3 regions of the Priestia sp. JV24 genome follow, and region 2 is predicted to be linked to each of the others. Evidence: riboswitches for the same ligand, from Rfam matches in the RefSeq annotation. Region 2 holds a riboswitch; each other region holds the start of a gene.

Region 1 (3,285 bases), on a different contig from region 2:
AGCGTTGTAGGAGATGGCTGCGCTTTTTCTAATTCTTTTTCGCTGATTTCAATTTTCTTGGCATACTCACGGTGCAGGCTCATTTCTTCGTTTAATGTAGAATCCAAAAGTGCAGCAAATTTCCCCATCGTTTGAAGATCGGTAGCTTTCATGGCTCCAATCGCAAATAATTTGGCATAATCAATTAGGTAAAGGTAATCTTGAATCATGTAAAAGCGAAACTTCTCCTTTTCAAGCGTTCCGTCTCCCATTCCCTGTACAAAGGGATGATTATGATTTTGACGCCAAATAGGCTGCAGCTTTTCGTATAATCGCTCACTAAATTTCATGATGATCACTCCTTATGCGTATGCAGCCACGTATAAATGAACTGCACCATCACTTTTGTATATTGAATAAGCTGATTCATATCTAATTGTTCATTCACAGCATGTGCATTTGCTAAATTCCCCGGACCGTAAATAGCCGCAGGAATCCCCGCATCAGCTAGCCAACCGCCATCTGTTACGCTAGTTGACACATCGATTGGAGGCTTTTTCCCTTCAATTTGTTCATGAGTATTTGCAAGCAGCTGTACTCCAGCATGATTTTCATCAATTTCTAATGACGGGAAGATTTCTCCTCTGTCTTCAATCATTGATGTGCCTCCCCATTCAAAGGTTGGCAGGTTATCTTTTAACCATGGATCTGCTTTTGCAATAGCTAAAATGTATTCTTCCACTTCTTTTGATACTTGGTCGTATGATTCATTGGGATAATAGTGAACGGTGATCCACAGCCTGCATTCATCTGCAATAAACGCAGCATGCCTTCCCCCTTCGATTACTGCTGGATTAATCGTATTTGTTCCCGGCAAAAATCCTGGATAGCTTTTTGTAACAGCCCAGTGGCGCTCCAATTCTTGCAGCCCTCCGATCACTTTTGCCATCTTTTCAATAGCACTCGCAGCTAACAGCCCTCCTCCAGCATGAATCATACTTCGGCGTGTACCGTCATGATAGGTTTTACTGCTTTTTATCGTAATCCATCCCGTGATCACTCCGCCTTGACCTTGAATATGTAAATCACTCGTATCGGCAACAAGCGCAAAGTCAGCTGTATATCCTTTCTGACAGCATTGCAGCGTACCTGCCTCTCCCACTTCTTCTCCTACAACGGATTCAAAAATCAAGTCTCCCGGCAGTTCGATTCCTGCTTCTGTTAGAAGCTGAACTGCAAATAATGCTCCTGCCAAGCCGCCTTTCATATCAGCAACTCCGCGTCCGATTATCATGTTGTCTTTTACCACAGCTTCAAACGGATTTGTCTCCCACTTTTCATTTTCTTGTACCTCAGCTACATCCATATGCCCGTTAATAATTAAGCTTTGATAGTCAGCTGATTTTTTCCCTTTTAACGTGCCCACTACAATAGGATCGTTGCAATATAAATCCCACATATCGATGGAAAAACCGCAGTTTTTAAGGAAATCCGCTACGTAGCGCTGCGCTTCATGAGAATTCCGTGCAGGAGGCGCCGGCGTTTTATATGAAACAAGCGTTTTTAATAACTGGACTAGCTCCCCTTTGCGCTCCTCTACCTGTTTGACAAGCAAATCAATTGTTTCTTCCATGTATGACACCTTCCTTTACGCATAAAAAAACACTTCTTTCGCAGGAAAGAAGTGTTTTTGTTTATATACAAAAAATTATTATAACGAGTTCGTAAGGAAATACCATACAAAACATCCATTACAATACCTCTTTCCTACGCTAGTATTACCTAGTTCAGGTTATAAGGGTTAAGACTTCTCGTCTCTCTCAGCTTAGAAAGCACCCCTAGTGGCGTTGTATCTCTATAAAATTAAACGATTATCATATGTTTACCTGTAATAGTTTTATCATAGTAAAGCGTTTTATTCAATAGAAAGGTTCATTATTCAGCAATGAAAATAGTTTCCTTTTTAGGAAAACAAAAAGCACACACCTTTTCAAGCAGTGTGTGCTCTTTACTTTTATAAGCTTACTAGTTAACTATCGGCTTCTTTAAAAATACATCGTTTTTCCATTCAGACAGGAAGAAGCGCAAGTTTTTGCCCCGGTCTCACTAACGAAAGCAGCTCATGATCTTCTTCTATCACATACCCAATCACATTCACATTAGCATTTGCAGGCAAATTCGTTTTAGCTATTTGAACCTCTCCTCTGTAACGTCCGTAGCCATCATTGTCCATTGTAATTGCTCCCATTCTGCGTTCTACTGTATGAAATGGCGGCACTGGTTTTACAGATCGAGTATCAACTAAACGCAGAACGTCTCTTGATACATCCGGACGCACGCTGTACGTTCCCTCTATATGAGGTGAACGAATGCGCAGCGGAATAATGCGGCTTTCTTGATATTGAACCAAACGCTTTAATAAACTTGAACCGGCGCATGGATCTCCAATATAAACCTCTGCTACTCCGCATCCGTATAAATCTACTGCAGAAGTAAAAGGACATCTATTACGGTCTTTTTCTCTAGTAGGAAGACCTTGATAAACAGGGCCTCTTTTTTCGTCTTCTCCAGGAATATAAGCGCAGACTGGAATACGAAGTTCATTAAATAAATCTGTCTGCTGTTGAAAAAACGTTTCTTCAAGCCCTGTTTCAGGCCGCGGATAAAAATTATGCCATGCAAGCAGCTGATGATGATGAAGACCTGCAGATAAGAGTGCTTCAATTTCTTGTTTGGATAACGTACTTGCATTAACAGCAATATAAAATTCATTCGCAAGCGAAAGAGTTTCTTCTGCGCTAAAGCCATCGTCTAGTCTAATACCAGATACGCCAAGTGAAGATAGCGACATAAGGCTTTCAATACCTAAATGAACTGGCGTATGCTTAGATACGTCTGCATACACGCTTATTCCACAATCTCTAGCCACATGAAGCAATTCTTTTGCCCGTTCAGCCAAATCTCCTTTTTCTTCTGGAATGTGAAGCGAAGTGAATGCACGTGTGACGCCGCACTCACTCGCTTCTATTAATTTTTTGGGGGCATCACTATCATTTAAATAAAACGAAATGCCAATCATTCAAACTCCCTCGCCATTTCATCGTTAAATCCAAAGAAATAGGTACAAATAAAGCCTGCCGCGTAAGCAATAACTAATCCAAGTAAATAAAGAAGAATTTGATGCGCATGAACTAAAAACGTAAGCGGTAAACCTGATACTCCCACTGCTACAGTTGCAATATGGAAGTGCGCCTGAAACGCTCCGCCGATTCCAGCTCCAAGACAAGCGGTTAAGAATGGCCGTCC
Region 2 (3,285 bases):
GGAGCAAACTCTGTTAAACCTTCTACAATCCCTAAAATGATTGCTACAATAATTTCCCACATAAAGCTATGTACCTTGCCTTTCTTTCAAATTAATAAGCTTATCGCTTCGTTTTACATGCTCAACTATTTTCCTATTTTGACACTTGCTTTTTTATCATAATTGTTAAAACTATGAAATACAATGTGTATTTGCAAAAAGATAAGAATCTTTAATAATTCGTAATAAAAACCTTACATGCTATAATCAAAAAACACGATATCAGCTTTTATTTATTTTAGAAAGCAGTCACTATGTTCGGTATAAATTCCGGTCCCTTAGCTAAAAATGAATCATCTAGACTATTTTTCTTTAGTATAAAAAATGACTAAATCATTATGTTTTTTCCATCCCCTTTACTGTCATCTATCATTTTAATCAACTAGTGCTTGCTTATACGACATATCCCCTAAGTAATTTGAAACTTTTTTCTCTCTTTTCTCGTATATAGTAGTATCTTTTTTAGGAGGCTTTTTACTATGAATGGAAATGTACGTACAATGAAATGGGTCACTGCTGGGTATGAAGCCTTGCTGGGAATTCCTTTAATTGGCGCGGGGATTGTTATGGGCTTTAGTTATACTCCTCTTTTTATTGGATTTATTCTTCATGCTATCACGCTCATTTTAGCTAATAGACGAGGGTTATCTGCGTATGGAAACATACTAGGGATTGTTACTTCACTGATTGCTTGGATTCCATTTTTAGGGTTTATCATGCATATTATTACAGCTATTGTGATTGCAATCGATGCTGCTAGACAACGCTAATTGTCTAGCTTTTTTTATTTAAGGGTTGATTTTTTACTGAATGATGGTAAACTTAAGCCGTAAATTGAATAATTTGAATGTTATTTCTACTAGGGGTGTCTGATAGCTCAGACTGAGAGAAGAGTGCAATAAAACTCTTTAACCCTTTGAACCTGATTTGGGTTATACCAGCGGAGGGAAGTAGTCTTGAAAAGAATAGTATATGTTTATTCTTTTTTCGCCTATTCCATCGGGTTCTGTCTATCACAGAACCCGATTTTTTTATGGTTCGGTATAGCTACACTTTATGCGAAACCGGAGGAATATGTAATGTCAAAACAAAATGTATCAGTTTCTATGAAAAAGCCTTTTCCAAACAGTCACAAAGTATATGTCCAAGGATCTAGAGAAGACCTTAAAGTGCCTATGCGTGAAATTCATCAGTCTCCTACTACAGGATCTTTTGGGGAAGAAGAAAATAGTCCCGTACGTGTATACGACACGAGCGGTGTTTATACAGATCCCTGTTATGAAATTAATTTACAAAAAGGATTACCGGCTCTGCGTGAAAAGTGGATTGCAGAACGAAACGATGTAGAAACATATCAAGGCCGTACGGTTCAGCCACAGGATAACGGGTATTATGATGGTGATCCAAGAGATCAGTATGAGCGCTTTATCACTAATCGTTTACCTTTGCGCGCGAAAAAAAATCAAAATGTAACGCAAATGCACTATGCAAAAAAAGGAATCATCACGCCCGAAATGGAATTTATCGCTATTCGTGAACAGATGGATCCTGAAGTCGTGCGTGAAGAAGTAGCAAGAGGACGTGCGATTATCCCTAATAATATCAATCACCCTGAGAGCGAACCGATGATTATCGGCCGCAAATTCCATGTGAAAATCAATGCTAATATCGGAAATTCAGCTATTCGTTCAGCTATTGAAGATGAAGTAGAAAAAATGACATGGGCAACGCGTTGGGGAGCCGATACAATTATGGATTTATCAACAGGAAAGGATATCCACACAACGCGCGAATGGATTATCCGCAACTCGCCTGTTCCTGTAGGGACCGTTCCTATTTACCAAGCGCTTGAAAAAGTAAAAGGTGTAGCAGAAGATCTAACGTGGGAAGCATATCGCGATACATTAATTGAACAAGCAGAGCAAGGTGTTGATTACTTTACTATTCACGCAGGTGTACTTTTACGCTATATTCCTCTAACAGCGAAACGTACGACAGGTATTGTTTCACGCGGAGGATCCATCTTGGCGCAGTGGTGTTTAGCTCATCATGAAGAGAACTTTTTATATACTCGCTTTGAAGAAATCTGTGAAATCTGTAAAGCATACGATATTTCTATTTCGCTTGGCGATGGGCTACGTCCTGGTTCCATTGCAGATGCCAATGATGAGGCACAGTTCGGTGAATTAGAAACGCTTGGTGAATTAACTAAAATTGCTTGGAAACACGATGTTCAAGTTATGATTGAAGGCCCTGGACATGTCCCTATGCACCTCATCAAAGAAAACGTAGATAAACAAATGGAAATATGCCAAGAAGCTCCCTTCTATACTCTTGGACCGCTTACAACCGACATCGCTCCAGGCTATGACCATATTACATCAGGTATCGGGGCTGCAATGATTGGCTGGTTTGGGACAGCTATGCTTTGCTACGTAACGCCAAAAGAACATTTAGGTCTGCCAAATAAAGAAGACGTTCGAGAAGGCGTTATCACCTATAAAATTGCTGCGCATGCCGCTGACCTAGCAAAAGGCCATCCAGGAGCACAAAAACGCGATAACGCGCTGTCTAAAGCAAGATTTGAATTTAGATGGAATGATCAATTTAACCTGTCACTAGATCCAGAGCGCGCAAAAGAATATCACGATGAAACACTTCCCGCTGAAGGTGCTAAAACAGCCCATTTCTGTTCAATGTGTGGACCTAAATTCTGTTCGATGCGTATTTCTCAAGATATTCGTAACATGGCTCAAGAAAATGAAAAAGATGTAAACGAAGTAAGAAAAGAAGGAATGAAAGAAAAAGCTAAAGAGTTTGTTAACAGTGGTTCAAATATCTATCAATAATGAAGTAGAACAGCTTAAAGAACAAATTAAGCAGCTTGAAAGAAAGTTATTATTTGTTCAGCAAAATTGTCAGCACATTATCGTTGAATCCTCACATTCTTCCGTAAGACGCTGCATTAAGTGTTTCTATCAGCAAGAAGCAAAAGCTGAGCCAGAAATATTTTAGTTGAAGAAAAATCCGAACGATTCATCGTTCGGATCTTTTCATTGTGATGGTAAACGTAGACTTCATATCTGTAGCTGCTTTCTAGCTATTGATTCAGTTATGTCTCCATCTCTTTATCTTTTTTTGAAACGTGCTTTCAGCACGTTCTTGACCCAATATAGTATTTTAATAATAACCCAGCCTATAAATGTACCTAGCGTATTCAAAAAGATATCATCAATATCAAATACT
Region 3 (3,285 bases), on a different contig from region 2:
ATGTCTTCCAATGATAAATTCTGCCAACAGAAGCGGCAATCCAATAAAAATCGTAAATAAAATAAACAACGCAAAAAACGCTCCACCGCCACTGGTTCCCGTTACGTATGGAAACTTCCATATCGCTCCTAGACCAATTGCTGCCCCAGCAGATGCTAAAATAAAACCGAGGCGTGAAGACCACTGATTTCCTTTACTCATATAATGTTACTCTCTCCTCTTCTAAACTCAAAACTCACCTGATTAGTACTGTACCATAAATGCAGAAGAAAATCATTCCCGTTTTACTTTTTTCTATAAAACGATATCTATATAGAATAGAAAAAATGAAGAAGCAGCTGCTTCTTCATTTTAAGTTTGATGTTTCTATTCAAAAATCATTCTCTGTACGATGATTCGTCTCCGCGATAGGCTTCTTGATTTGATATTTCTTCAATATGCATATGCCCTTCTCTCTCTAAACGAAGAACCGTACGCTCTGCATCTTCATAGCTCTCGCATGTCACTTGTTTATATTCCATATCATCTTTATCTGTGTAAGCAACTAAATATGTTTCCATTTTAACTCCTCCTATATAACCTATATGTAACGTATTTTGCCTTTTTCGTTTATTTCTAAACATATAGGCTCCAAACATAAAGCCTAGCATACTATAGTAGCGGAACTTCAATTTAAAAAAGTTGAATTTTTCATTATGCACCGATGCAATATGGAGGTTACACTTATGACATTTATTTTATCATTCGTACCAATTGTTGTTCCTTTTGGTATTTTAATTAGCTTAATTGCTTTTACAGCTGCTTTTTTACAATCAAAAGAGCATCATAAAAAGCTCTAGCTTACAAAAGCTAGAGCTTCTTTTTAAAAACGTCTATAGCGTTTAATCAATCCCACAATAATGGCAATTGCTAATAAAACAACTAAAATGATGACAGTAATGACAATTGGCTGATTTCCACTTTGCTTCACTGCAATGGCAATATAAGCCCAAATAAAAACAAGCGGATAAACAGCGTCTCGGTTTTTTAATGTAAACATAATGCCCAGCACAGCTCCTACCAGCAGCATAATAATCGTCCATGTTAACTCGTTTAAGCCAATCAAGTGCTGTATTCCATTTGCTTGAAATACGACAAACACATTGACAATAGTCGCAACAGAAATCCATCCAAGATAAAGCGAAATCGGCAGACGCATAAACCATGTCGTCATTCGAGAATGCTGAATAGTGGAATACACAATCATTAATGTGCCTAGAATAAAGAGCATAACTAAAAGAGATAACTTATAGTAATCGTTTTGGAAAATAAAGATCCACGCACTATTTAACAAACAGTTTAGAAAAAACCAAATGCCGATACGTGCATATATTTCCTTTTGATCTTCTCTTGCAAAAAATTGGCGTATAACCCAAATGGTTAATAATAAATAAATAACGCCCCAGATAGCAAAGGCATAACCCGCTGGTGTAAACAACGTAGGAACTTGCGCAGAAGCTTCTCCCGTTGTTTTGCCTCCTATTGGAATGGCATTTGCTAAATAATTCACAAGTAGTGTAATAGCCAAGCCTACTGTATTTAATACAGCATACAAACGAAATTTCGCCATTTTGTTCTCTCCTTTCTTCTATTTATATGGGAGTGTTTCGGAGACGAAAACGGCTCTTCCCTTCATTAATACCTCTTCTTCCCTAAAAATATGCATTTTTAACCAAAAATGATTAAAAACAGCTTTAAGAAATTTCCTCTTTAAGAAAGAAAAGTTGTTAGCACACAATTCCCCATAACGCTTTCTATTTTTCAGAATATATGGTAAGTTAAACGTAGATTAATAGGAAGTCCACTAGGGGTGCCACCGGCTGAGACAAGTTTTCTTGATCCCTTTGAACCTGATCTGGCTCATACCAGCGTAGGAAAGTGGCAATGTTCAGTTTTTTACTGTCCTTTGCCACTCCGTTTATAAACGGAGTGTTTTTTATTTCCTTTATGTGCTTGTTTGTGACTTCCTCATATTAAAGGAGGATTTTGATGTCATTTTCATCTCAATTAAGACAAGAAGCAAACTATATTTACGAAGCCATTTTTAACCATCCTTTTATTAAAGGAATTGCTGAAGGAAACGTGCCAAAAGAAGCGCTTATTCACTACGTTTCTCAAGATTACGAATACTTAACAGCATTTGTTCGCATTTACGGCGCTGCTTTAACAAAATGCCGCACGCGTACCGAAATGGAAGCCTTTAATGCCGGCATTTCTACGGTATTACATAGTGAAGTACACCCTCACAATAATTTTTGTGAAGTAGCAGGCGTACGTTATGAAGACCTTCACACTGAGACGCTTTCACCGACGGCCAGCCACTACATTAACCATATGACAAGTGTTGCGCATACAGGCAGCTTAGCAGAAATCATTGCAGTGCTTCTTCCATGTCCATGGACGTACGTTGAAATTGGCCAGCGCATTACAGAACAAGTAAATCCATCTCCTTCTCATCCTTTTTATGAATGGATTCAGTTTTATAATAATGAAGAAATGAATGGCACAACACAATGGTTTTGTAACAAGCTTGATGAACTCGCCGAACAAGCGACTGAAGAAGAACGTAACCGTATGAAAGATCACTTCATCAAAAGCTGTGAACTGGAGTATTTATTTTGGGAAATGGCATATACCCAAGAAAAATGGCCGCTTTCTCAGCTTTTACTTTCAAAATAACGAAAAAGCCTCCTATCAGGAGGCTCTTTTATTTCAATAGTTTTTTGATCATTTTCAAGCTTTGTTTTTCCGAAGGATAGCGGAATGACAAATCAAACTTGGTTGTTTGAGACAGCATGCTTTTAAAATGAGTGAATGTCTGAAAGCTGTCTTTTCCATGATATTGACCCGTGCCGCTTTCTCCCACTCCGCCAAACGGCAAATATGGCGTAGCGATATGCATAAGCGTATCGTTTATACAGCCTCCTCCAAATGAAAGGCGCTCCGTTATCACGTTTTGCACATCTTCACTTTCTGTAAATAAGTAAAGAGCTAACGGCTTAGCTTTTTCTTGAACTTTATGAATGACTTCGTCTAGTGTTTCATATTCAATCATAGGAAGAATAGGCCCAAAGATTTCTTCTTGCATAACATCTGATGTCCAGCTTACTTCACTTAACACCGTAGGTTCTATTGTTAGCGTGTTTTTATTGTACCTGCCTCCAACTATAGCATTTCCGTCTTTTAAAAACTCAACTAGCCGAGTAAAATGACGCTCACTGACAATACGGCCGTAGCGGTTGCTTT

Evidence for each region. Region 2 has a riboswitch for thiamine pyrophosphate ahead of thiC (phosphomethylpyrimidine synthase ThiC). Riboswitches for the same ligand answer to the same signal wherever they lie in the genome.
Region 1: another riboswitch for thiamine pyrophosphate. It lies ahead of OK414_RS04350 (acetylornithine deacetylase); the one in region 2 lies ahead of thiC (phosphomethylpyrimidine synthase ThiC).
Region 3: another riboswitch for thiamine pyrophosphate. It lies ahead of tenA (thiaminase II); the one in region 2 lies ahead of thiC (phosphomethylpyrimidine synthase ThiC).

What each region holds. Positions count from the first base shown of each region.
Region 1 covers NZ_JAPCIN010000010.1:293,259-296,543, reverse strand. The annotation lists gene tenA (thiaminase II) at 1-329, opposite strand, end outside; gene OK414_RS04350 (acetylornithine deacetylase) at 335-1,612, opposite strand; TPP riboswitch at 1,727-1,829, opposite strand; gene OK414_RS04345 (MupG family TIM beta-alpha barrel fold protein) at 2,048-3,058, opposite strand; gene OK414_RS04340 (PTS transporter subunit EIIC) at 3,055-3,285, opposite strand, start outside.
Region 2 covers NZ_JAPCIN010000008.1:29,297-32,581, reverse strand. The annotation lists gene OK414_RS02135 (undecaprenyl-diphosphate phosphatase) at 1-62, opposite strand, end outside; gene OK414_RS02130 (hypothetical protein) at 519-809, shown strand; TPP riboswitch at 891-1,005, shown strand; gene thiC (phosphomethylpyrimidine synthase ThiC) at 1,119-2,888, shown strand; gene OK414_RS02120 (hypothetical protein) at 2,866-3,054, shown strand; gene OK414_RS02115 (VanZ family protein) at 3,168-3,285, opposite strand, start outside.
Region 3 covers NZ_JAPCIN010000015.1:315,991-319,275, reverse strand. The annotation lists gene OK414_RS10955 (sodium-dependent transporter) at 1-201, opposite strand, end outside; gene OK414_RS10950 (hypothetical protein) at 378-560, opposite strand; gene OK414_RS10945 (TspO/MBR family protein) at 863-1,609, opposite strand; TPP riboswitch at 1,836-1,933, shown strand; gene tenA (thiaminase II) at 2,029-2,718, shown strand; gene OK414_RS10935 (aldehyde dehydrogenase) at 2,747-3,285, opposite strand, start outside.